DNA from 3 places in the Desulfitobacterium sp. genome. Region 1 is predicted to be linked to each of the others. Evidence: riboswitches for the same ligand, from Rfam matches in the RefSeq annotation. Region 1 holds a riboswitch; each other region holds the start of a gene.
What was found. Region 1 has a riboswitch for cobalamin ahead of cbiE (precorrin-6y C5,15-methyltransferase (decarboxylating) subunit CbiE). Riboswitches for the same ligand answer to the same signal wherever they lie in the genome.
Positions count from the first base shown of each region.

Region 2: linked by a shared signal. The riboswitch ahead of AC1U9U_RS11935 (ABC transporter substrate-binding protein) and the one ahead of cbiE (precorrin-6y C5,15-methyltransferase (decarboxylating) subunit CbiE) in region 1 are both predicted to bind cobalamin.
Region 3: linked by a shared signal. The riboswitch ahead of AC1U9U_RS09850 (AIR synthase related protein) and the one ahead of cbiE (precorrin-6y C5,15-methyltransferase (decarboxylating) subunit CbiE) in region 1 are both predicted to bind cobalamin.

Region 1 covers NZ_CEVWNY010000003.1:42,672-50,484, reverse strand. The annotation lists gene cobJ (precorrin-3B C(17)-methyltransferase) at 1-554, opposite strand, end outside; gene AC1U9U_RS01190 (cobalt-precorrin 5A hydrolase) at 581-1,798, opposite strand; gene cobM (precorrin-4 C(11)-methyltransferase) at 1,795-2,565, opposite strand; gene cobI (precorrin-2 C(20)-methyltransferase) at 2,580-3,296, opposite strand; gene cbiE (precorrin-6y C5,15-methyltransferase (decarboxylating) subunit CbiE) at 3,341-4,573, opposite strand; cobalamin riboswitch at 4,672-4,850, opposite strand; gene cbiD (cobalt-precorrin-5B (C(1))-methyltransferase CbiD) at 4,930-6,069, opposite strand; gene AC1U9U_RS01165 (glycosyltransferase family 8 protein) at 6,179-7,018, opposite strand; gene AC1U9U_RS01160 (MarR family winged helix-turn-helix transcriptional regulator) at 7,067-7,525, opposite strand; gene cls (cardiolipin synthase) at 7,697-7,813, shown strand, end outside.
Region 2 covers NZ_CEVWNY010000085.1:321-8,133, forward strand. The annotation lists gene AC1U9U_RS11895 (DUF6954 family protein) at 1-122, opposite strand, end outside; gene AC1U9U_RS11900 (ATP-binding protein) at 176-913, opposite strand; gene AC1U9U_RS11905 (DNA-3-methyladenine glycosylase family protein) at 998-1,594, opposite strand; gene AC1U9U_RS11910 (GNAT family N-acetyltransferase) at 1,617-2,054, opposite strand; gene AC1U9U_RS11915 (HAD family hydrolase) at 2,177-2,845, opposite strand; gene AC1U9U_RS11920 (N-acetyltransferase family protein) at 2,870-3,316, opposite strand; gene AC1U9U_RS11925 (ABC1 kinase family protein) at 3,475-5,151, opposite strand; gene AC1U9U_RS11930 (phasin family protein) at 5,148-5,441, opposite strand; cobalamin riboswitch at 5,620-5,767, shown strand; gene AC1U9U_RS11935 (ABC transporter substrate-binding protein) at 5,880-6,857, shown strand; gene AC1U9U_RS11940 (FecCD family ABC transporter permease) at 6,901-7,813, shown strand, end outside.
Region 3 covers NZ_CEVWNY010000057.1:2,155-9,967, forward strand. The annotation lists gene metK (methionine adenosyltransferase) at 1-450, shown strand, start outside; gene AC1U9U_RS09835 (hypothetical protein) at 533-898, opposite strand; gene AC1U9U_RS09840 (Vitamin B12 dependent methionine synthase activation subunit) at 1,155-1,736, shown strand; gene AC1U9U_RS09845 (hypothetical protein) at 1,717-1,875, shown strand; cobalamin riboswitch at 1,867-2,048, shown strand; gene AC1U9U_RS09850 (AIR synthase related protein) at 2,145-2,894, shown strand; gene AC1U9U_RS09855 (ECF transporter S component) at 2,948-3,466, shown strand; partial or broken gene AC1U9U_RS09860 (ABC transporter ATP-binding protein) at 3,479-5,260, shown strand; gene AC1U9U_RS09865 (energy-coupling factor transporter transmembrane component T family protein) at 5,251-6,069, shown strand; gene AC1U9U_RS09870 (ferritin-like domain-containing protein) at 6,169-6,654, shown strand; gene AC1U9U_RS09875 (gamma-glutamyltransferase family protein) at 6,718-7,813, opposite strand, start outside.

The DNA of each region.
Region 1 (7,813 bases):
GATTCGCCTCGTAAGGCTTCCTTAACTATTCCCACCGGTGTTTCGGGATGGCGGTATTCAAGGACTGCTTCCCGGACCCATTCGATTTGATCCTGCCGCCCTTTGCTTTTTGGGTTATAAATAGCCATAACAAAATCCCCTTCGGCGGCCAGTTTAACCCGTTTTTGAATTACTTCCCAAGGAGTAAGCAGATCACTAAGACTGATCACGGCAAAATCATGCATTAAAGGAGCACCCAGCATGGAGGCTGCCGCGTTGGCGGCGCTGACTCCGGGAATAATCTCCAAAGGCATATCCAGGGCATTTTTCTCTTCCAAGCACTCAATGAGAATTCCCGCCATCCCATAGACCCCGGCATCCCCACTGCTGACCAGAGCAACCCGACGCCCTGCTAAAGCAAGTTCCACTACCTCCCGGCAGCGATCAATCTCCTGCCTCATACCGGTGGCAACTACTTCTTTCCCACCAATCCAAGGACGAATCAGATCAATATAAGTCTTATAGCCGGCGATTACTTCCACTTCATTCCACAGATCAAGAACTCGTTTTGTCATATGCGCTTCATCGCCGGGGCCAATTCCTACCACCAAGATCTTTCCTGGCTGATGGCCACCGTGACCCCGTTCCACTTCTGCTTGGTAAGAATTAATTCCCCCAGTTGGGTTCCCAGTAAGCTCGCTGCTTCGCATACCCCATCCACTCCTATCTTTTCTTTGACAAATTCCGAGGATTCCAGCTTCAGTTTTTCATTTATGGCTTGAACTTCTTCAGTTAAAAAAGTTCGGAAAGGCACTCCAAAAGTTTGAGCAGCCTCGATTATCCCTGATTCATCTGCCTTTAAGCGGATGCTATACAGCCCCCGGATGCTTTTGGGGGAAATCCCTAATTTCCTTAAGCTTAACTCAATCGCCTCAATAATCTGCTCCTTGCTTGCTCCCCTGCGGCAACCCACCCCAACACTAAAGATCCGCGGTATCAAGAGGAGAGGATTGGTCTGCTCTTGGTCTTCCTTATCGATTAGACCGACTTCCAACAGAACCTTTGGCGATTGCCCGCCACAGATTTTGCTGTCTTGCACTATTAGATCCTGCCGGTGTGCGTCTTTCAGAAGAGAATCCTGAATCGTTATCCAAAGATGTGCTTGTTCCTTATCCCGATCCTCAAGAAAGAGGTAATTTGCATCTTGTCTTAAAGGATGTTCCTCCGGTAGACAATCTGTCCAGACCTTTAAATAACCCTGGTCCAGTAAAAAACGATTCACTTGCTTAAGCCCTGCCACCGGCTCAACAGTCCAGCCGAACCGCCGGGCATACTCATCAGGTGCTGTTAAGCCCTGAACATCAGTAGCGGTTGTTACCACCGGCTTAGCGTTGAGCCAGTGGGCGATGGTCTTTGCCCAGGCATTAGCCCCCCCTAAATGACCGGATAATAAGGAAATTACAAACTCCCCTTTTTCATCTAGAACCAATACCGCCGGATCACGATCTTTACTCTGAATATAGGGAGCAATCTGCCGCACCACTATCCCCGTAGCCATAATGAAGATCAACAAGGAACAATCTGACCAGAGTCTTGACATTATATCCTTCAGACTATTAAAGCTGCACAGAACCACAGGGACGTTTCCTTCCCTTTCTTCCGATGCAGACTGACCGATGAATCGAGCAGATTGTCGCTGCATTAGATTTTGGTGTATCCACAGTCCCGGTTTTTCTCCCTCCGGCCAGTTCGCCGATATCCGTAGGGCAGTTTCCAAACCCTGGTCTGTTAAGACCACAAGGGCTGCTTTAGCTTTCATGACTTGCTTCCTTGGCGGTACTCATGGGTAAATTCCGGATCATAAAGTTTTGATCTAACCCCCAGATTCCCCCGTAGAAAATCTCCCACGAGGATTTGAGCATGCTTCCGAATCCCGGCTTCTTTTACTTTGGCCTCGATATTTGCCAAGGTCCCCTGAAGAATCTGTTCATCTGACCAGCTAGCTCGATAAACCACTGCCACCGGTGTATCCGCCGGATAGCCCCGGCGCAAAGTATTCACCACTTCGCCGATCTCCTGGACACTGAGGAAAATTGCCATACTGGCCTGATGCTGAGCTAAGAGTGCCAGATCTTCTTTTTCCGGTACAGGGGTTCTACCGGCGAGACGGGTAAGAATCAAGGTCTGACTTACTTCCGGTAGGGTGAATTCTTTTTTCACCGCCGCCGCTGCCGCAAATACGGAGCTGACTCCCGGAATCACCCCATAAGTAATACCCTGCTCATCCAAAAGCTGCATCTGCTCTTGAATAGCCCCGTAAACACTGGGATCACCGGTATGTAGACGAACGACCTTTTCCCCCTTTTTAACCCCTTCCACCATAAGTTTGATAGTCTCCTCCAAAGTTAGTCCGGCACTATCATAGAGGGCAATCCCCGGTTGACAATGCTGAAGAATCTCCGGATTAACTAATGAGCCGGCATAAATGACTCGCTGAGCCTTTTCCAAAGCCTTTTTTCCTTTTAACGTGATTAAATCGGGGTCCCCGGGACCTGCTCCTATAAAAAGAACTTGGGCAGAATCCATCTTATTTATTTCCGTCAAGGTTTACCCTCCTTTTTGCTTTTATCTTTTTCCTTCTTGCATAGAACTAAGCTCAAATAATCCACTTTCTCCATATCATCAACAGTGTCCAAGGAGCGAATTTCCTCTCCCGCCTGCCCTACCCGAGTGACCAAAACTGCTTGTGAGCCGGTCTTGCGGATATGGTTCAACACCTCCGGCAGATTGCGGGATACCTTCATAAGAACAAGATTGGGGTATTGTTCGTAATTCTCTAACCCTTCAATTCCCGGCAAAACCACTAAGGGTTCATCCCCGGTGGCTAGAGGCCAATTTACCCGGGCCGCGGCAGCTGTCATGGCCGTTATCCCCGGAATTGTCTCGATCCGGTCAGGTTCCAGCTGTCTGTTAAGTATAGAAAGCAAATAACTATATGTACTGTATAAGCAAGGGTCCCCAAGGGTTATAAAGGCCACTGAGAGTCCTGCTTCGAGTTTCTCCATAATCTTATCCGCAGCCTTTTGCCAGGCTGCCTGCAGCACTTCCTCATCTGAGGTCATGGGCATTTCCAGCTCTAAAATATTTACCCCTGCGGGGCAATGGCTTTTGGCGATTTCCCAGGCTATGCTCTCCCGTTCCAGCTTGGATTTAGGTATAGCCAACACCTGAATATGTTGAAGGACCTCTACTGCGCGCAAGGTGATGAGCTTAGGATCTCCCGGCCCTACACCCACTCCATAAAACTTACTCTTCACTATATACCTCCTTTATCGTTGTTGCAGGAACACCGTTGTTGTTCTTATTCTTGACTTTTTTGCGCCGAAAGTATAAATACCGGATTCTGGGCCTGGGCAAGATGGATATCTTTAATTCCTTGCCAACGCACCGCTTGAATTGAAACTACCTCGATATCTTGATATTTCAAATTCTGCAAAGCTTCCATGCCGCGAGCTAAAGTTTCTAAAGTAACTGCGGTAATCACTACCCTGCCTCCAGGCACCAGTGGGGCTTGGCGCAGAATCTCCCATATTTGACCATGACTGCCACCGATTAGGCAAACACCCATTGGCGGGATGCCGGTTAAAGCTTCAGGGGCTGTTCCGCGAACCAACTGCAGATTCCAGGTCCGGAATTTTTCCCGATTTTGGAGAATCAGTTCCTGGGCTTCCAGGTTTTCCTCTACTGCATAGACACAACCTCGCCGGGCCAAAAGGGCTGATTCGATGCTTAAACTTCCTGTCCCAGCTCCCACATCGAGGACTCGATCACCGGGGCCAATTTTAGCCTTGGCCAGAACCTGAACCCGCACTTCACTTTTGGTCATGGGAACCTTGCCGCGGATAAATTCCTCATCCCTGATTCCAAAGCTAAAGCCTTCGGAACCCGAGGGCAAAGGGAATATTTCTTCCGGCTTTTCTTCACCGGGATGGATGATCAGCACAGCGTTCGCAAAGTCATCCTTAAGGTCCTTTAATTCCTTGGCATCAAGTTCCAACCATTTTTCATCGGGATAGGCTAAAGCATTACCCAAAGAAATCCGCGGATTAAATCCATAGACTTGGTAATACCCGGCGATCTTTTGCGGGGTATGGTCCCCTCCGGTGAGAACTCCCAAAGGCTTATCCAGATTCAAGGGCAAGGCCCGAAGGGGGCGGCCGTGGACGCTAAGCAACTCCGCATCCTGCCAAGGGATTCCTGCCCTGGCAAAGGCAAATTGTACAGAGCTGATCCCCGGTAAGACTCTGATATCTTCCTGCGGAAATTCTCTTTTTAGCAGCGGCAGCAAGCTGTAAAACCCAGGATCCCCCGACACCAGTACCCCGACCTTTTTCCCTTGACTTAAAACGCCCGCCAATACTTCCAGGGTTTCCTTCAACTTCCCATTGATAAGAAAGGTGTCTCCCGCAAAATCAGGAAATAGCTTTAGAGCACGAGGCCCACCTATTAAAACATTACATTGATTCACCATCTCCATCACAGCCGGAGGAACCCATCCGGAAGTCCCGGGACCAATTCCCAGTATGCTAATCATCTGACCACCTACCTTAATAAAAAAAGAGCCGTGAGCGGCTCTATTGTTTCAGTATTGGTAAGTACCCTAATAATTACTACACCCATCGCTCGTAGGTGTTAATTAACGCACTCAAGGCAGGTCTCCTGGCTTCCAGTCTACATCCCTCTCCCCTTCCCGGTAACTACCAGTGGGCAATTGAGAGGCACTCGTGGTTTACAGTGGCGGGACCGCGCCGGATTTGCACCGACTTCCCTTTACATCCTCAAAATGAGGAACCTTGAATTATATTCAATTAAAAATACCAAATGAAAAACAACTTTAGTTATTTTATGAATATTTCTAAAATATTCAGTAGTATTATCTATTCTCCGTTTTTAGTAAGATTCCTGCTGCAATTGTGGCCAATCCCAAAATTCCTTGGCAATTTCTTCTGCCTGTTTGTCCCAGGCGATGATTTTACCATCAAGAAGGGTAAAAACACTCCCCACTTGAAGTTCTCCATGCACATGATCCCTTGCCCTGATGCTGGCCCGACCGGCTAATTCAAATAACAAATTTCCCCAACCTTGGTTAAGGATTGCTTCAGCGGCGCCTTCCACAGTAGGGAATTCCGCCAACTTGCCTAAAAGCTCACGGGGAACCCCGGCAAGAGCTGCATGAGCCACTAAAATTTCCATTCGTGCATCCGCTACATGGGTATGGGTATGGAATATCCCCCCCGCTACCTTAATCAGTTTTCCAACATGTCCAAAGAGAACTACCTTCTCTAGTTTCCGATAAGCGGCTTCTTCCAATAGAAAACCGACAAAATTGCTCATTTGAATAATTGCTTCCTGAGGTACCTTGAGCTGTCCTGTAGCGGCTCTAAATCCGTAATTCCCCGGGGTTAAAATAATGGCCTTATGGCCGTAAGCAACGGCTTGGTCCAGTTCCGGCAGAATGGACTTCTTAAACGCCTCCTCGGACATTGGACGGACGATCCCGGTGGTTCCCAAAATAGAGATTCCCCCTACAATACCCAAGCGCGGATTAAGGGTTTTTACCGCGGCTTTTTCCCCTTCCGGAACCTCGATCGTCACTTTTATCTCTTCCTTAGGAAAAATCTCCCGTACCGCTTCCCGAATCATTTGTAGTGGTATAGGATTAATTGCACTTTCCCCCGGAGAAATCTGCAGACCTTTTTTAGTAACGATTCCTACCCCTCGACCGCCGCTAATCCGGACCTCTCCCTGCTGAGAAAGCATCTGAACTACGGCTTGTACTTCTAAACCATGGGTGATATCAGGATCATCCCCCGCATCCTTGATAATCCCTGCCCGTGCTCCTGCATTTTCCTTTTCCGCACGATAAATTGGCAATTGAAGCTGATTTCCCTGAGGCAGGGGGATATTTACCTCAGCTCCCGGCTCTAAGCCTTTGAGCAAAAGGCAAGCAGCTTTTGCTGCCCCCGCTGCACAACTGCCTGTGGTAAACCCTGTTTGCCAAGAATGCCTGTCTTTGCTCTCTCTACTCAATCATTACGCCGCCCTATCTGTATTGTAATTGAAATTATCATCGTTACCCTAATAATTTCAATTCGGGTTTGGAAAGTCCTTTTTTTAATAATTAGAAATTAATTATAACCTAACAAACCACTTGACCTTTTTGCTTAGCCGCAGCCATTTGGGCATAGTGCTTATAGAAAATATCCAGGTCCCCAATGTAATTATCCTTCCAAGGCTTGTTTCGGCCACAATAATGGATAATCGCCGTGTTCCGACGTACCCAATCCAGATCGATTTTAGCATCCCAATTCTTAGGATTTAAGTTGTATAAGGCGTAATACCGCTCACTGAGATTATAAATTTTGGCATCTACAGCCACAATTCGATCACTGTAAACCCCATTAAGAACATCTTGGTCCGGCAAAAACAGACGATTCTTATATCCTTCGATATAGTCATAAACTTCATGAATATCCTGCTCCCGGCGTAAAAGGGACAGGTTCATCATCATCACTCCGGAATTAACGTAGGTACTATCTTCTACCATATTTAGCCTTGCCTTATTTATTTTCCCCAGTATTTCTTTGACATGGGAAGCTGCGGCAAAATATTTGCCCTGGAAATCAATATTATAGAGCGCCCTTAAGGAATTGATCACGACTAAATCCGGGTCCAGGTAAAGAATACGGTCTAAGTCTTCCGGAAGATACCGGGCAGCAAAAATCCTGTAATACATCTCCTTAGGGTAGCGACTGGTAATAGGGACATCATTTAAGTCTTGATCGGAAATCTTGATTTCTTTAACTTGGCAACGGGAAGTATCGATGGACAGATTGATTTTATGAAAATCCTCTTGCGTCATAGTGGAATTGGTCACAAAAATTGTCAACTGCTCACCTGGATTGGCATCGATTAAGGAAGTCAGCATCACAATTAACTGGTTTACATAATTAGAGTTCAAAGTAACCAAGATATTCATAGCAATTCGCCCTTTCAATTATCCGATTAGCAATTGGAAGCAAGTTCCCTAAACCTTCTTCGGATCAAACTCATACATCTCTTGAAGAAATCCCTTTACATTTTCCATGCATTCAATAAAATGTTTATATTCATCCATACCTTTTCTTTCTAGAAATGCTCCATATCTCTGTTCAAGATCGTCTTCTATCTGAGCAATTGTGTCTTTTCCATGTTCGGTAAGGGCAAGTTTTACATAACGCTCATCTTCAGGAGTACGTATACGCTTTAAAAACCCCGCATACTCTAATTTTTTGCACATGGAGGAAGCATTACCGCTGGTAAGGCCGATAATCCCACCCAGACTACCAACTGTATGGGGACCTCCTTCTTTGATCTCTACCAGAATCCTGGTTTGCATCAGGGTTAGACCATATTCTTCAACGATCGGCCGGAAGGCGTTAGCCATACCTTCCGTGATTGTCCTTAAAAAATCCCAGATCTCACTCTCAAATACCATACTTCTCATTTAATTGCCTCCACCACATCAAGCTTCTTTACACTATATATATTATAGTGTATACTTTTTCTGGTCAATAGATGTATAAATGTCCATTAGGGTAAAATTAGGGTAAAATTAGAAGGAAACTAAACCTTAAATGTCGTTTTTTCGTAATATATTGTAAGGAGGGAGAAGGGGATGAAAAACTTACCTATGCTTTATCGCGTTGTCTTTATCGCCTTACTTCTCCTCCTGCAAATTTTTGCCTTCGTGATGATCATCTGGAGGTTTAGCAGTTATTTCATTTACTTTTAT
Region 2 (7,813 bases), on a different contig from region 1:
TAGGTTATAATTCGTTCAGAAAGCCTTCCATTGGGGTCTGAGAAAACGGAATTAAAAACAATAAAGAACCCGGGCAGTATACCTAGTAGAAAAGCCAACACATACCATAAAATTTTCTTCATAGCACTCACTCCTATTTGTTTTTTACAAAATGAGTAATATCTTTTTTGTACTATTATTTCAATTCAATGATAACTGCATTCTTCTTACACTGGTTGCGGCAAAGTCCGCAGCCATAGCACTTTTCTTTATTCACACTGCATTTCCTATCAAGGACGGAATACTCAATTGCTCCAAACTGGCAATATCTCAGACAATTGCGGCAGCCAACACATTGGTCGGGCTCAATATGGGCCAGATATTCTCCCTTATACATAACCTCCATGACTTCTAAGGAGACCTGAGACTTATAGGCCATGCAATCCTGGTCGCAATTGCAGAGGGCACCGATGAAGGGCGTCTTAAAAGTCCAGATGGAATGAACTAATCCTTCTTCATCAAAGATTCTTACCAAGGCCTTAGCTTGCTCCAAAGTTAAAACCTCCAGGCTTTCCTTCAATTCAGGAAAATCCCCGAAGAGCTTAAAAGGATCCATACCTAAAGCAAAACAATAGCGGGCATTCCTAATCCCTTTAACAGCACTACGGCAAACACAGGGAATACGGGTAAGGGATTGGGCCCGTTCCAAAACTTCAAGGGCGTCCTCTAAGGGCAGTACTTGACCGAAGTGATTCCGCTTCATATACCAGGTTCCGATGGAGCGATAGGGTCGGTATAGGGATTGCCTATGCCGCTTCAGTACAGCCATCTTTTCTATCTGTGGCAGCATGCTAGTCTGGCTGCTTTTAATAAACTCTTGGGCATACTTTTCCCGATTGTTTTGGGAGTATAGCTCCAGAGAGTAGTTTCGCATGACTTCATACCACTTTTTCCCTTCCCCATGTTGTAAGCACAGTTCACACAAATCGCTCCAACTTCCTTCCTGATTTAGAATTACCTAAGACAATTCCCAAAGATAAAGCGAAGCCACCGACCCATAAGGTGAATATTTTTGTCGGTAATGCTCAAATGTGGCGGGGGCTAATTCACTTAAGCCATAGCAGTTCATCATACCCCGGCGGATGGCTAGGTCACGGAAACTCACCACATCCGGTCGGCGTAGAGAAAAAATCAATAGCATTTCCGCAGTCCATACTCCCACCCCCGGCAAAGCAGAGAGGGACTTAATGATTTCCTCATCACTAAGAGTATGAAGTAACGCAAAATTCACCTGACCCTTGAGGGCTGCTTCGGCAATCCCTTTGATATATCCGGCTTTACGTAATGACATACCACAACCTTGAATGACCTCCAGCTCAGTTAAAGCAATACGCTCAGGACTCAGTTCGCCAAGAAGAGTTGTGAATCTATCCCACACAGTCTGAGCAGCTTTTTTGGAAATTTGCTGACTGACCACACTGGAGATTAGTGCCTCAAAGGGCTCGGGGGTAATTTTTCGTTCAATCATGCCAACCCGTTCTATAGCTTCACCTAAAACCTTATCCTGTGCCTTTAAGTATTCTATTTCTTTTTTACCATATTCGAAAATAGCCATAGCTTTTCGGCACCCTTCCCTGCTATAAATTCTTCGTCATGCTTAGATGAGGAATACCATCTTCCATAAATTCCTCCGAAGCTTGAGTATAACCAAGCTTTTCATAAAAATTCCGGGCTTGGGTTTGGGCATGAATCCCGGCCTTAGTTAAGCCTTCTTCACGGGCCATTCTTTCTAAGCTTTTTACTACCTCGCTGCCCAACCCATATTTTCGCATGGTGGCGCGAACACAAATCCGCTCTAATTTGGCCGTATCCTCCAGCTTCTTTAATCTACCTGTAGCAGCCGGTTGGTCCTCGTAATATACAAGAATATGGCGAGTGGCAGCTTCAGGCTCGTCATATTTATCAAACTCATCCTCCAAAGGAACCCCTTGCTCCTCCACAAAGACCTCTTTGCGAATTTGAAAGGCTTTCTCTAATTCTTGTCCCTTCACTTCTTTTACTTCGATTAACGCCATTTTTGGTATTCCTTTCACCATTATGTTTCCACAATACATTTCTTTTCTTAATCTATTATTTACACTAAGTATCTCCTCGTTCTTTGATGGTGTCGCTATCTAAACAGATCCTTCGCTCCCACTCAGGATGACACACACAATTTGTCCAACACCTCCAGTAATTCTAGAGGACTGTCTATAAGCTTTTGAGCACCGGATTTATTCAGCTCTTCTGCCGTGCGATAGCCCCATTTTGCACCAACCGAGTAAATCTGAGCATTCCTAGCTGTTTGCATATCCACACCTGTATCACCTACAAAAAGTAGCTCTGAGGTCGGAATCCGGATAACGTTACTGATGAAGAGGGCCCCTTGCGGATTAGGTTTTCTGGGAATATCATTTCCCGAACCAATCACCACCTCAAATCTTTGCTTAGGAAAGTAAGTAGCCACGACCTTTTTGGTTAGCTCATCCACTTTATTGGAAAATACGCAGCATTTAATAGCTCTGCGATTCAATTCCTCCAAAAGTTCGATCACCCCCGGATAGGGGGCTGTCTTATCTACGCAATGTTGAGTATAATCCTCCATCATACTCTCAAAGCATTGGGAAATTAGATTTTCATCCCTTCCTTCCGCAGGTAAAGCTTCCCGGACCAAATTGCGAATCCCATTGCCGATAAAATACTTATAGGCTTCTAGAGAATGAGTAGGATAATCATAGCGAATTAGTATTCTATTCATCGAATCGGCAATGTCCACCAAAGAATCCACAAGGGTCCCATCTAAATCAAAGATAATACCTTTTATCATTAAAAGCTGCTCCTTTAATTGTTTTTATTCATCAAAGTCCTTAATCATCTGTTTATAGTCAAGAGGAACAAAACCTAATCTTCTATAAAGGGATATTGCCTTGACATTTTCCTCTTCGACTTCTAATCGTATGCGCTTGATCGCGAGCTGTTTTTGATCTTCTAAGTATTTAAAAAACTCTCGACCAATACCTTTAGCACGATATTGGGGCAAGATATAGATCTCATCAATCCAGACAACAATCCCCCCGGCCTCCTGTGAAAAGGTTTTGGCAGTAATCGCATAACCCGCTATAGCATCTTCAAATTCGAAAATATATCCATTCAAATAAATGTCTGAACGAATTATTTCTTCAAATGTTGTTAGATGATATTCCTTTGGGATAGGGTGTAAGACAGCGTCAGATTGGTAAAATTCCGTAACAAGTTCTAAGAATATTTCTTTATCTTCTTTTTTTATGGGCCTGATCATATACTTTATCTCCTTTTCTACGAGCACCTGCCTCCTAGGCATATGTGTTTTAGTAAATTATACTACTTCAATTGTACCATAACTAAGGGGCTAACCACGAATTCTTCAGTCCTGTGTCAACACCCCCGTCCCCCTGACACACCCCTGACACATCACATCTAAAACCTTCCGGATCGGAGAATAGATACCAGCAGCAGAATAAACATCATAGCTGCCACGGCAAAACCGGCCTCGATGGCCGGTATCCGCCAAAAAACCAAGGGCTGGTTACCTAGGGCTGAAGCAACTACTAAACCGGCCATAATGATACTGAAGGATAATAATACAATACTAAAAGAAAGCTGATTGCTGATGCGATCCAGCTTCCGGATGAAAGTGCCTAATTCAGGCAGAAAAATCTCGATGCGGATTTTCCCCCTTTGAATGCTGTTAAAGATCTCTTTAGTTTGGCGGGGCAAATTCAGCAGGAGTTCCGTATATTCCTTAAGGTGTTTCCAGGTCTTTTCCGCGATATATTTAGGGTTTAAGCGTTCCTCAAGAAGCTGCCGGCCAAAAGGCTCGGCAATATCGATAATACTGATTTGGGGATCTAATTGTACAACAATTCCTTCTAAGCTTAATAGCGATTTGCCCAGTAAAACAAGATCGGTGGGAATAATGATCCTATGTTTAAAGGCTACTTTAAATAAATCATTCACTGCGGTCCCTAAGTGTACTTCACTTAAAGGTACATCCAAGTACTTTTCCCTTAATAAGTCCACATCGCGAAAAAGGATTTTGCGATTGATATCTTCGGGGACGATCCCCATAGCAAAGACCGCCTCAATCATGTCTTCGGTTTTCCGCCGCATCATGCCAATGACCAAAGAGGCAAAATGATCCTTCATCTCTGCTGAGAGTCTGCCAACCATCCCGAAATCAATAAAGGAGATGACCTGACCAGGCAAGACAAATATATTGCCCGGATGTGGATCCCCGTGAAAAAAACCCTCAATAAGAATCTGCTTAAGCATAGCTTTAATCAAATTCTCAGTCAGCGCCCTCCGATCATACCCTTCAGCCTCCAGAGTCTGGAATTGGCTAAGTTTTATGCCGCGGATATATTCCAGGGTCAGAACCCTGGTCTTGGAGTACTCTTTATAGACCTTGGGGATACGAATGGATAAATCATTTTGGAACTGCCTACCGATCCTTTCCGCATTGCTGCCTTCGACGTCATAGTCCAATTCATTGCGCAAGGAGGCGGCAAACTCTTCGACCATGTCCCGAACATGATAAAGAGCCGCCCACTCGATTCTGCGTTCGGCTAAGGCAGCTAAGTCTAAAAGAATCTCCAGATCAGTTTCGATGGTATCAGCGATATGAGGACGCTGAACCTTTACTACTACCTCTTCTCCACTGGGCAAAAGGGCAAAATGAACTTGGCCAATCGAGGCTGCCGCCAGCGGTTCTTCCCCAAATTTTTGAAAAAGCCGTTGTGGAGGTCCTCCTAGCTCTTCCTCAATAATCCGATTCACTTCAGCGATGGGAAAAGGGGGAACTTGGTCTTGAAGCTTTTCCAACTCCACAATGAGATACTCCGGTATAATATCAGGCCTGGTACTGGCAATTTGCCCGATCTTCACATAAGTCGGTCCCAATTCTTCCAAGGCCTTGCGCAAATGCTCCCCGAGAGTTTTGGGGTCGGTATCTTCTTCCTTATGCAAAATTCGTTTGGAAAAAGAGATTAAATTGATAAGCCCCATCTCTTCAAGGATGAGGCCGAATCCGTTACGGGCAAGTATTGTGGCGACCTCACGATAGCGTTGCACATGACGAATTCTTCTCCTAATCATTTTTGTTCCTTCTCTAATTGGGCAAGCCGATTCTCCAATCGCTCGAAATCGGCCTTAGTGGGAAGGTTTAGCTCGTTAAGAATTTTCTCCACTTGCTCCCGTAATTTGACGTTGATTGCTCCCTGCTGTTCCTCACCCTTTTGAATAAGCTCATTTATAAGCTCCTTCGACTCAGTAGCGGAAATATCACCTTTTTTCACCAAATCGTCAATTACCTTTTCGATCTGCTCTTTACTTACTACCGCAAACCCCAGTCCCAGAGATAGCCCCTTTTTCAACAGTTCCTTCATTTTCATTGCCTCCTGTTATTTACTCTTGATGTTTCCTTTATTATTTGCCTGCCCCCGTAAAAAGATTCTTAAGCAAATTAGATCTCAAGTTTTTTGGCAAACATAATTAGCTCGTCAAATAATTCACACTAATTGCATCTTGGCATTCTCCGTTGCTTGCTATATAATTGCCTTAAGTACATATTGGATTTGATTAGGTTCTCTTTTCTATCCAAACAGAAAAGAGTTAAAAGGGAAGCCGGTTAAATTCCGGCACGGTCCCGCCACTGTGAACCGGAGGAATTTTTCCTTCAAAGTCAGGAACCTGCCTAATCGAAAGCGACCACCCTCGAGGATGGGGAGTAGGCGCTGCTAACAATCTACGTGCAGCAAACCTTTTACCCAGGTGGTAAAAGGTTTTTCTTTGTTCCCAAGGTGGTAGAAGAAAGGAGAAATTAAATGTTCAAAAAGACTAGGTCAACGCTGATTTTGCTGCTCATCCTTTGTCTTGGCATTTTTTTAATGAGTGGCTGTAATTCAGCTAATCAAACTAACGGTCAAAATCCACCGACCCCGGCAGAGTCCGGCCAAAAGACTGATCAACAGACCGAATATCCCTTGGTCTATACAGATGATTCCGGAGTCGAAACCACGCTTAAGAGTGAACCACAACGAATTGTTTGCTTAGCCCCTGCTTCAACAGAGATTTTGAGTGCACTTGGCCTCGAAAGCAAACTGGTGGCCTTAACCATCTATGATACTTATCCCGTCGGTATCCGGGATAAGGTGGCATATGTCTTTGATGACAGTCTCAATCCTAATCTTGAGCAACTTCTCCAGCTTAATCCGGACTTGGTGGTGCTGGGGATGCACGAAGAAAGCTTAATTAAATCTATTCGCGATCTCAATATTCCGGTAGTTCATCTCAATCCCGATAGCATCACCACCACTTACCAGGCCATTGAAAAGCTTGGCGTTATTACCAATACTCAAAAACAAGCCCAGGCAATAATTAAAAGTATGAAAGAAAAAGAACAGTCCATTGCGGATAAAGTCAATACAATTAAAGAGTCGGAGCGGCTCAAGGTTTGGCTGGAAGTCGATCCCGGGCTTTATACCGCCGGTGCCGAAACCTTCCTGAACGAATTACTTGTTAAAGCCGGTGGTACGAACATTGCTAACGATGTCCGGAATTGGGCTCAATACAGCGAAGAACAGGTCCTCGCCAAAAATCCTCAGGTTATTTTTGAGACCTATTCCTACTACGTAGATAATGCAAAAGAAACCATTTATGCCCGTTCGGCTTGGCAAAATATCGATGCCTTGAAAAACAAGCGGGTTTACAGCCTGGATAGCGACATGGTTACCCGTCCCGGCCCGCGGATAATCGATGGTTTAGAAAGTATCGCCAAGCTCCTCTATCCCGAAATGTTTTAATAACCAGACCCCCTTGTCAGCGAATTAAGGAGGAAGACACTACATGAATCAGAAAAGCTTTAACCCCAAAACCATGACCTGGATCTTGGGCTTGTCTTTACTCCTTATGCTCTCCATCGTATTGTGCGTAATGATTGGCTCGGTGTCCCTCCCCTTCCAGCTTACCTGGAAGATTATCCTTAGCCATTTGCCGTTTTTGGACCTAGACCCTAATTGGACTACGGCCCAGGAGTCGATTGTTTGGAATCTCCGCTTGCCCCGTGTTTTTCTGGCCTTGCTCGTTGGGGCAATGCTCGCCACCTCCGGAGTAGCTTTTCAGGGAATTTTACGAAATCCTTTAGCCGACCCCTATATCCTCGGTGTTTCTACCGGAGCAGCCTTCGGAGCCGCCGCTGCCATTATTTTTTTCAGGGGCTCCTCAATCCTTGGCCAATCTTTTCTACCCCTGTTTGCTTTTGCCGGGGGTCTCATATCCTTAGCTTTTGTCTTTTCTCTAGCCAGGCATAATGATCAATTCGAGCGAGAGACCTTGATCTTAGCCGGGGTAGTGGTGCAAGCCCTATTAGGGGCTTTCCTCTCATTTCTGATCGCCGTATCCGGACGCCAGATGCAAGAAATCATCTTCTGGATGATGGGAAGCCTGGCCGGCAGAACCTGGCAGGATGTACTTATTCTGGTTCCCTACTTCCTCTTGGGACTGATCTATCTCTTCTTCCAAAAAAGAGACCTTAATGTTATCGCTTTAGGAGAGCGGGCAGCCACCCACCTCGGGATCAATGTCGAACGAAAGAAAATTACGATTCTCATTGTCGGTTCCCTGCTGGCAACGGCCGCTGTCTCCATCGTGGGAGTTATTGGCTTTGTCGGGTTAATCATCCCCCATCTGATGCGTCTATTGGTCGGACCCGATCATCGCATTCTTTTGCCGGTCTCTACTTTAGCAGGAGCAATCTTTC
Region 3 (7,813 bases), on a different contig from region 1:
CAAGGAGATGCCGGCTTAACCGGGCGTAAAATTATCGTGGATACCTATGGCGGTATGGCTCGTCATGGGGGCGGTGCTTTCTCGGGTAAGGATCCCACAAAAGTAGACCGTTCTGCTGCCTATGCCGCTCGGTATGTAGCTAAAAATGTGGTAGCTGCGGGCTTGGCCGATCGTTGCGAAATTCAACTTGCCTATGCTATTGGCGTAGCACATCCTGTATCTATATCTGTGGAGACCTTTGGAACTGCGAAGGTTGCCGAGGAGAAAATCGTCGAACTGGTCAAAAAGAATTTTGACCTGCGTCCGGCGGGGATTATCAATGCCTTGGATCTACGTAGACCCATCTATCATCAGACCGCTGCTTATGGACATTTTGGCCGTACAGATTTGGATCTGCCTTGGGAAAGAACCGACAAGGCTGCCACTCTGCGGGAACAAGCCGGAATATAAAGGAACCATCAAATCAACATTAAAAGGGAGACCGCTTCTGCTTTAAAAGTAGTGACGGTACTCCCTTTTCGATTGATATCGCCTAAATAAGACCGCCTTGTTCACGAATCTCTTGTCGCAATTGCTCAAATTGTGATTCATCGACAATGGCCGCAAGCAAAATATCGCGGCCTGTTGCCGCCGTTCCGCCCCCATCACTCATGCCACTGGCAGAGGTGTCGGCAGCATTTAAGGGGCCAACATCCCCGCCAATATCGCCAAGTGTCAAATCAGCTAAACTGCCGATTTGACCGGAGACAGGGTTCATGAGGTTATCGGCAGATCCTCCAGGGTATTTATCTATGCGATCGATTTGGACATCCTCAATGCCCATATTTTTAATACGGTCGGCAATCATTTGAGCTTGCTCTACAGTATTGAAATAAGCAAGGATATTTTTCTCAGCCATATTTATGCTCCTTTCAGCACGTGTTTTCAATTATTAGTACTTTAAGAGTGTGGTTGAGTTTAGAATTGGCCGTTTGCGGTTATTCTATTCGCTTCTCTTCTCTTCATTTGTTTATGCCTGTCTTTCCTAAATAACTTTATTAGGAGAACCTTTTTATTAAGACCCTAAATTTTGCGGATATTTCGTCATATCCGAAGTCAGGCCATCTATGCCCGGACACCTGATGAAGAAATTAAGAACTACTTAAATATTCATAATGATTTGGCCCTGTTGGTTATTGAACAACGAATCCATCTGGCAGGAAGTCAAAGTGATCGGTGCGGGGAAGCAGGAACTCTATCTTGAGGACGGACTTACGTTTAGAGGGAGTCTATTACCTAAAGTGTTAGGCTCGGCAGATGGTGTGGTGTTGTTTGCTATGACCATCGGTGAGAAGATTGATGAAAGAGTACAGTCCTATACCCATCAAGGTAAAACCCTGGAAGCCTTTATCCTGGATGCAGCCGGATCGGCGATCATGGCCAAAGCGGCCTATCATTCGATCTCTGAAATCGAGAAGCTCTATAAGGAAAAGCAGCTTGACACGACGTTTTCCTTAGGGCCGGGGCATTCCTACTGGAAAGGACTCGAAGATGTAAGGTCCATTATCGATTACCTGAAAGGGGAGCGGATTGGCATCAGCCTTACCGACTCCAACCTCATGCTTCCCAAAAAATCCATCGCTATGGTCATGGGAGTAGGAAGCGACTTACCGGACTTCAAGGGTAAAACCCATTGTGATTTTTGCCATCTTAAAGAAAACTGCACTATGAGGGAACTTGGCTCCAATAATTGCTGATGGCGGCCATGGCCGTTTTGGCCGTACCGATCTGGACCTGCCTTGGGAAAAGACCGATAAAGCAGCTACCCTTCGGGAATTATTGCTTGACAATATTATATTTTCAGTTAAACTGGATTTAGTAAGTTTTAACAATTGAAGGATTTCAGGTGCCCTTCGCTAAGAAGGGAGAATAGGGAACCGGGTGCAATTCCCGGACGGACCCGCCACTGTAAAGAGGAGTCTCATGGAGAGATGCCACTGGGTAACTGGGAAGGCAGAGATGGGACGATGACTCGAAGTCAGGAGACCTGCCTGTAATCCAGAGACGCATGAAGCATGGTAAAGTTCATGGTCATTTTGCTTTATCCGAGAGGAGAAGCGAGGTGGCTATGAACTTTTTATTTTTAAAAAGGAGAGTGGAAGAGGATGGGTTATCAGGGGCGGGATGTCGAGGTGGTTTCTTTGAATGAGGAACAATACATTGTGGCAGCGTGTGATTCTTGTGGTGCTATTGGTGAGAAAGAGTTTGATGCTGTCAAAGTCTCTTGGAAGGTAGCCGGCAGGGCTACAGCTCGGGTGGCTTTGCTGGAAGTGCTCGCCGTCGGGGCGATTCCACAGATGCTTACAGTTGCGATTTCTAATGAGCCAAGGCCTGCAGGCGATGCGATACTTAAGGGGGTGAGAGAAGAGTTAAATGCTATGGGGCTGGCTTCATTGCCGATAGCTATTAGTACGGAAAAAAATATGCCTACAAAGCAAACAGGCATAGGGATCAGTGCAGTAGGGCTTTGTGACAAAGCAAAACTTCGTATCGGAAGCTCCAACTTTGGAAACGGCATTTTTTGCCTAGGGCTCCCAAAAGTAGGGGCTGAGGTGATTAACCTCAATGATCCGGAAATTGCCCAAGGTCATCATATCGAGAAATTACTACACCATAGTGAGGTTTATGACATCATCCCGGTAGGATCTCAAGGAATACGTGGTGAAGCCGAAGTTCTTGCCAAGATGATCGGTGCCAAGTTCATTCAAGACTCCCAATGTGAACTAAATATCGACAAATCAGGAGGACCGTCAACTTGTCTTATTTTTACAGCGCCGGAGGATATCGGATTAACTGATCTTGGGTCCGCCCCAATTCGTAAAATCGGGAGGCTTCAAGAGGTTTTAAATTCTTAAAATACTGTGAAGGAATCAAATTTAAGAAAATATCGAAAGAGAGGGAGATTATCATGATTGAACGTGTAAATTCAAAGAAAGAAACACCTCAAAAAACGGCTCAAAATATTAGGCGGATAGCAATTATGGCAGTTTTTATTGCCTTGAGTGCAGTGGGTGCCCTAATTAAAATTCCAAGTCCGGTCGGGACAGTAGGGTTAGATTCGGCTCCCGGTTTTTTTAGCGCTTTAGCCTTTGGCGGTCTTGAAGGAAGCATTGTGATTGCCGTAGGTCATCTGCTTACCTCAGCGGTTGTTGGTTTCCCGCTTGGGATTCCTATGCATTTAGTTATCGCCGTAGAAATGGCTGTTTTTGCTTTGGTCTTTCGTTTGGTTAATAAGAAAATTGGTTTAATTGCTGCAGTGGTTGTAACCTCTCTCCTCAATGGAGTGGTAGGTGCGTTTATGGTTTTACCGGTGGGTGGTATGGGTGCTGTTTTAGGGTTAATGCCCTTTTTATTGGTGGGGTCAATATTGAATGTTGCGGTATCTGCTTTAGCGTATAAAGCACTAAAAGGAAGTCGTTTGATTTAGAGGAGTGTAGGGGTGGAGAAGGTCATTGAGTTAAAAGATGTTTCTTATCGTTATCCACGCGGAGAGGTTGAGAATTTGAAACAAGTCAACTTAACGGTGGGAAAAGGGAAATTCATCGCATTAATGGGGCCCACAGGAGCGGGCAAAACAACCTTAAGTTTATGTTTAAATTGACTGATTCCACAGCTTCTGCAAGGGGATTTAACAGGTGAGGTAATCGTCGCGGGTAAAGAGACAAGTAAGTATCGGGTGCAGGAATTAGCTAAACAGGTCGGGCTTGTTCTTCAGGATGCCGAAAGTCAGATTGTTGGGAGAACCGTTGAAGAAGATGTAGCTTTTGGTCCCCGCAATTTCGGTGTGCCGAAGGAAGAGATTCGGCAAAGGGTTGCCCAAGCCCTTGCCAAAGTTAGACTGAATGATTATGATGAGCGCTCCACATCGGAGTTATCGGGTGGAGAGAAACAAAGGTTGGTGATTGCCGGGGTACTGGCCATGGAGCCGGATCTGCTGGTATTGGATGAGCCAACTTCTGAGCTTGATCCAGAAGGGCGAGTAGAGATTTATCGGACCTTGGATGACCTCTGTCGTGAAAGAGAACGGACGATTTTCATTGTTGAGCATTCCAGTGAGGAAATTCTCCAAAGGGCCGATGAAATTGTTGTACTTAATCAGGGGGGAATTGCCTGGCAAGGGGTTCCGGAAAAACTTTTTCGCGATATACCTCTGCTGCAAGAATTCGGGATTAAGCCCATACCGGTTAGTTTATTAGGCTGGGACTATTACCAAAGAGGATGGATTAAAAGCGGGGACATCCCTCTGGATGTCGGTAGTGCCGAGTCCATAATCCGTTCTTTAGTAAGTAAACACAAGTCAGGGGATCTAATGAACCCCTTAGTCAAGCCTGTTGAGTTAGGAGAAGCACATCGGGAACGGGGGGAGGAGAGGGGGCCTCGGGGTTTACCGTTGATTCAGGTTAAGCGGCTCGCCCACAGATATGAGTCAGGACAAATAGGGATAAAGGGAATTAATCTTATTATTCAAAAAGGGGAATTCGTGGCCCTGGTTGGCTCAAACGGAGCTGGGAAAACCACCCTGGCCAAACACTTGAATGGGTTGCTTCAGCCAACGGAGGGCGAAGTGCTCGTCAAGGGGATGAATACTAAAAAAACTGACACTGCGCAGCTTGCCCGAACGATTGGTTATGTGTTTCAAAACCCGGATCACCAGATTTTTTCGGTCTCCATCGAAAAAGAGTTGGAGTTTGGCTTGAAAAATGCAGGCTTTGCCTCGGCGGAGATTGAGGAGCGGATCACTTGGGCCTTAGAGTTAACCGGTCTGGAAAAATTTCGACGGGTTCACCCTTATACCCTTGGGAAAGGGGAGCGACAGATGATTGCCGTCGCTTCCGTTTTAGCCCTTACTCCAGATATTCTCGTGATTGATGAACCGACGACGGGCCTTGACTGGAGGGGTGTACAAAAAATAATGGAGTTGCTTCGTCAACTCCATAAAAAGGGCACAACAATTGTTATGATTAGTCATGATATGGATATTGTCGCCGAATATGCAGAGCGAGTTATCGTTTTGCAAGGGGGTCAGGTATTGAGTGATACACCAACGTGGGAAGTTCTTGGTAATGTGGAGATCCTACATCAAGCTGCAGTCCTTCCTCCGCAAATCTGTGCCTTGAGTCAAAGACTAGAAGATTTAGGCCTAAGAGCGAATTCGGCTGAAGAATTTAGGAGGACCTTGATCCATATCCTTGAGGAGGGAGAGCGGGTGCTTTGTTTGTAGAATATTTACCTGGGGACAGTTTGCTTCATCGGCTCGATATCCGTACAAAAGTACTAGGCTTGCTAGCGGTTGTAATCTGGTGTTTTATGTTTCAAGCTCCTCTCTATAATTTGGTGCTTCTACTAGGTATCACCTTATTAGCATTCCGGAGCAAGATATCCTTTAAGAAAGTTTGGCGGCTTATTCAACCATTGGTTCCTATTTGTCTATTTCTTGTTATGATTACTGGTTTTACATATCCTCCTGAACGATTCCAGACAGAAATGAGTCAAACCATCCTTTTCTCTACTTATTCAGAAGGGCACGTGGTACTGACTCTGAATGTGGGAGGAATTTTAACTGGGATCAATTTTGTTAGCCGCCTCCTTGTGATGGTCATAGCGTCTTCAGTGTTAACCTTAACGACTCCAATCGATGATTTTATGATCTTTATGAATAGGCTTAGAGTTCCAGCGGAAATAACGTTTATGCTTACAACAGCGCTTCGATTTATCCCCACTTTGGATAAAAAGAGACTACTCATTCTTGAAGCCCAAAGAGCCCGGGGAGCAAAAGTCAATGACAAAAGCACTATGGGACGGATCAAAGCCTATCTTCCAATCATGGTACCGTTATTTGTCAATTCAATTTTAATTGCTGAAGATTTGGCGAAAGCAATGCTCAATCGCGGCTACGGATTGTCGCGCTCTATCACTGAAGTATGCGAACGACCTTTAGCAGTGAAGGATTATTGTATTATGGGTAGCCTTCTTCTACTCATGGGTGGTGGCCTATACTTACGAGTTGTACTAAAGTTCGGATTGCTGTAATTATGGATAAAAGTTCTAAAGGTTTATAGGAAAATGTACGATATTAATTAAAATACAGGCTATATTAATTGTAAGACAGGCTATAAGGAGGAATTATTAATGGATGTCTTAGAATTTGCAATAAAGATGGAATTAGAGGGAGAAAAATATTACAACGAACAAGCAGAAATTAATGAGGGGAATAGCTTGGGCAAAGTTTTTAAGATGTTAGCAAAAGATGAAAGAATGCATGCCAGGGTACTAGAAAAAAAGGCCGGTAAAGAGAGCTATACTTTAGAACCCAATGAAACGTTATCCATGGCTAGAAACGTGTTCAGCAATAAGGAAATGATCAAGAACGAAATCAAAGCAATGCCCAGTCAGGTCGATGTGTACAGAGCAGCTATGGAAAACGAAAGAGAGAGCATTGAACTTTATGAAAAATTCCTAGCAGAAGCATCGGACGAAGAAGCAAAAGCCTTGTTTGGATACCTAATTCAACAAGAAAAAGAGCATTATGACGTTCTCGATCAATTGGTTACCTTGTTAAGTCACTCCGAAGAATGGGTAGAAGATGCGGAGTTTGGCCTAAGAACAGAGTATTGATACCCTCCATAACGGTAAAGCACGCAAGTTTATTCCTGCGCGCTTGTTGTTAGAATAGACCTTTTACCAAGTGGCTACTACTCCATCGGTGCGTTGTTCGGTGGCACCGATCAGAACATCATTTTCATTGCGCCAGACGATCTGCCCCCGTCCAAAGAGGCCGGTCCTCCCGCTCCATTCGATCTCATGCCCCATGCGGCATAGGGCATCGGCAAGATGATGGGGAAAAGATCGCTCGACTTGAACATGGCGGTCTTTGACCCAAAGAAAACGAGGAGCATCCAAGGCTGCTTGAGGATTTAGGTTGAAGTCAATTGCATTCATCAGAACTTGTACATGCCCTTGCGGCTGCATGAATCCCCCCATAACCCCAAAGGGTCCCACCGCTTTTCCGGCTTTGGTAAGAAAACCTGGAATAATCGTATGATAGGGGTGTTTTCTTGGCTCTAAGAAATTTACGTGACTGGGATCTAAGGAGAAGTTATTGCCCCGGTTATGAAGGCTGATGCCGGTTCCGGGAACTACCAGGCCTGACCCAAAGTCCATATAATTGCTTTGAATCATGGAAACCATGTTGCCTTCGTTATCGGCTGTGGCTAGGTAGACGGTTCCGCCTTTGGGTGGAGTGCCCGGTTCAGGAAGAAGGGCACTTTTGCCGATAAGTTTGCGGCGTTCCAGGGCATACCCTTCGGAAAGGAGATCGCTTACCTTAACTTGCATATCCCGAGGATCAGCGATGTATTTCCGTCCGTCCACATAAGCCAGTTTAATAGCCTCGATCTGCTTATGGTAAGTCTCCACACAGTCTTTATCGGTAAATTCAAAGCCTTTAAGGATGTTAAGTGCCATAAGGGCCACTAGGCCATGGCCGTTGGGGGGAATCTCCCAAACATCATAGCCACGATAGTTGAGGCTGACCGGATCTACCCATAGGGGTTGATATTCCTCCAGATCCGATTTGCGAAGATAGCCGCCATATTTTTTCGAGAAAGCATCGATTTGTTCTGCTAGTTCTCCCTTGTAAAAGGATTGGGCGTTACTTTCGGCAATTTTCATCAAGGTCCGGGCATGATCCGGGGAACGCCACATTTCCCCGATAAAGGGAGCACGTCCTTTTGGAGCGAAGGTATCAAACCAGGAGGCATACTCTTCACCTTTA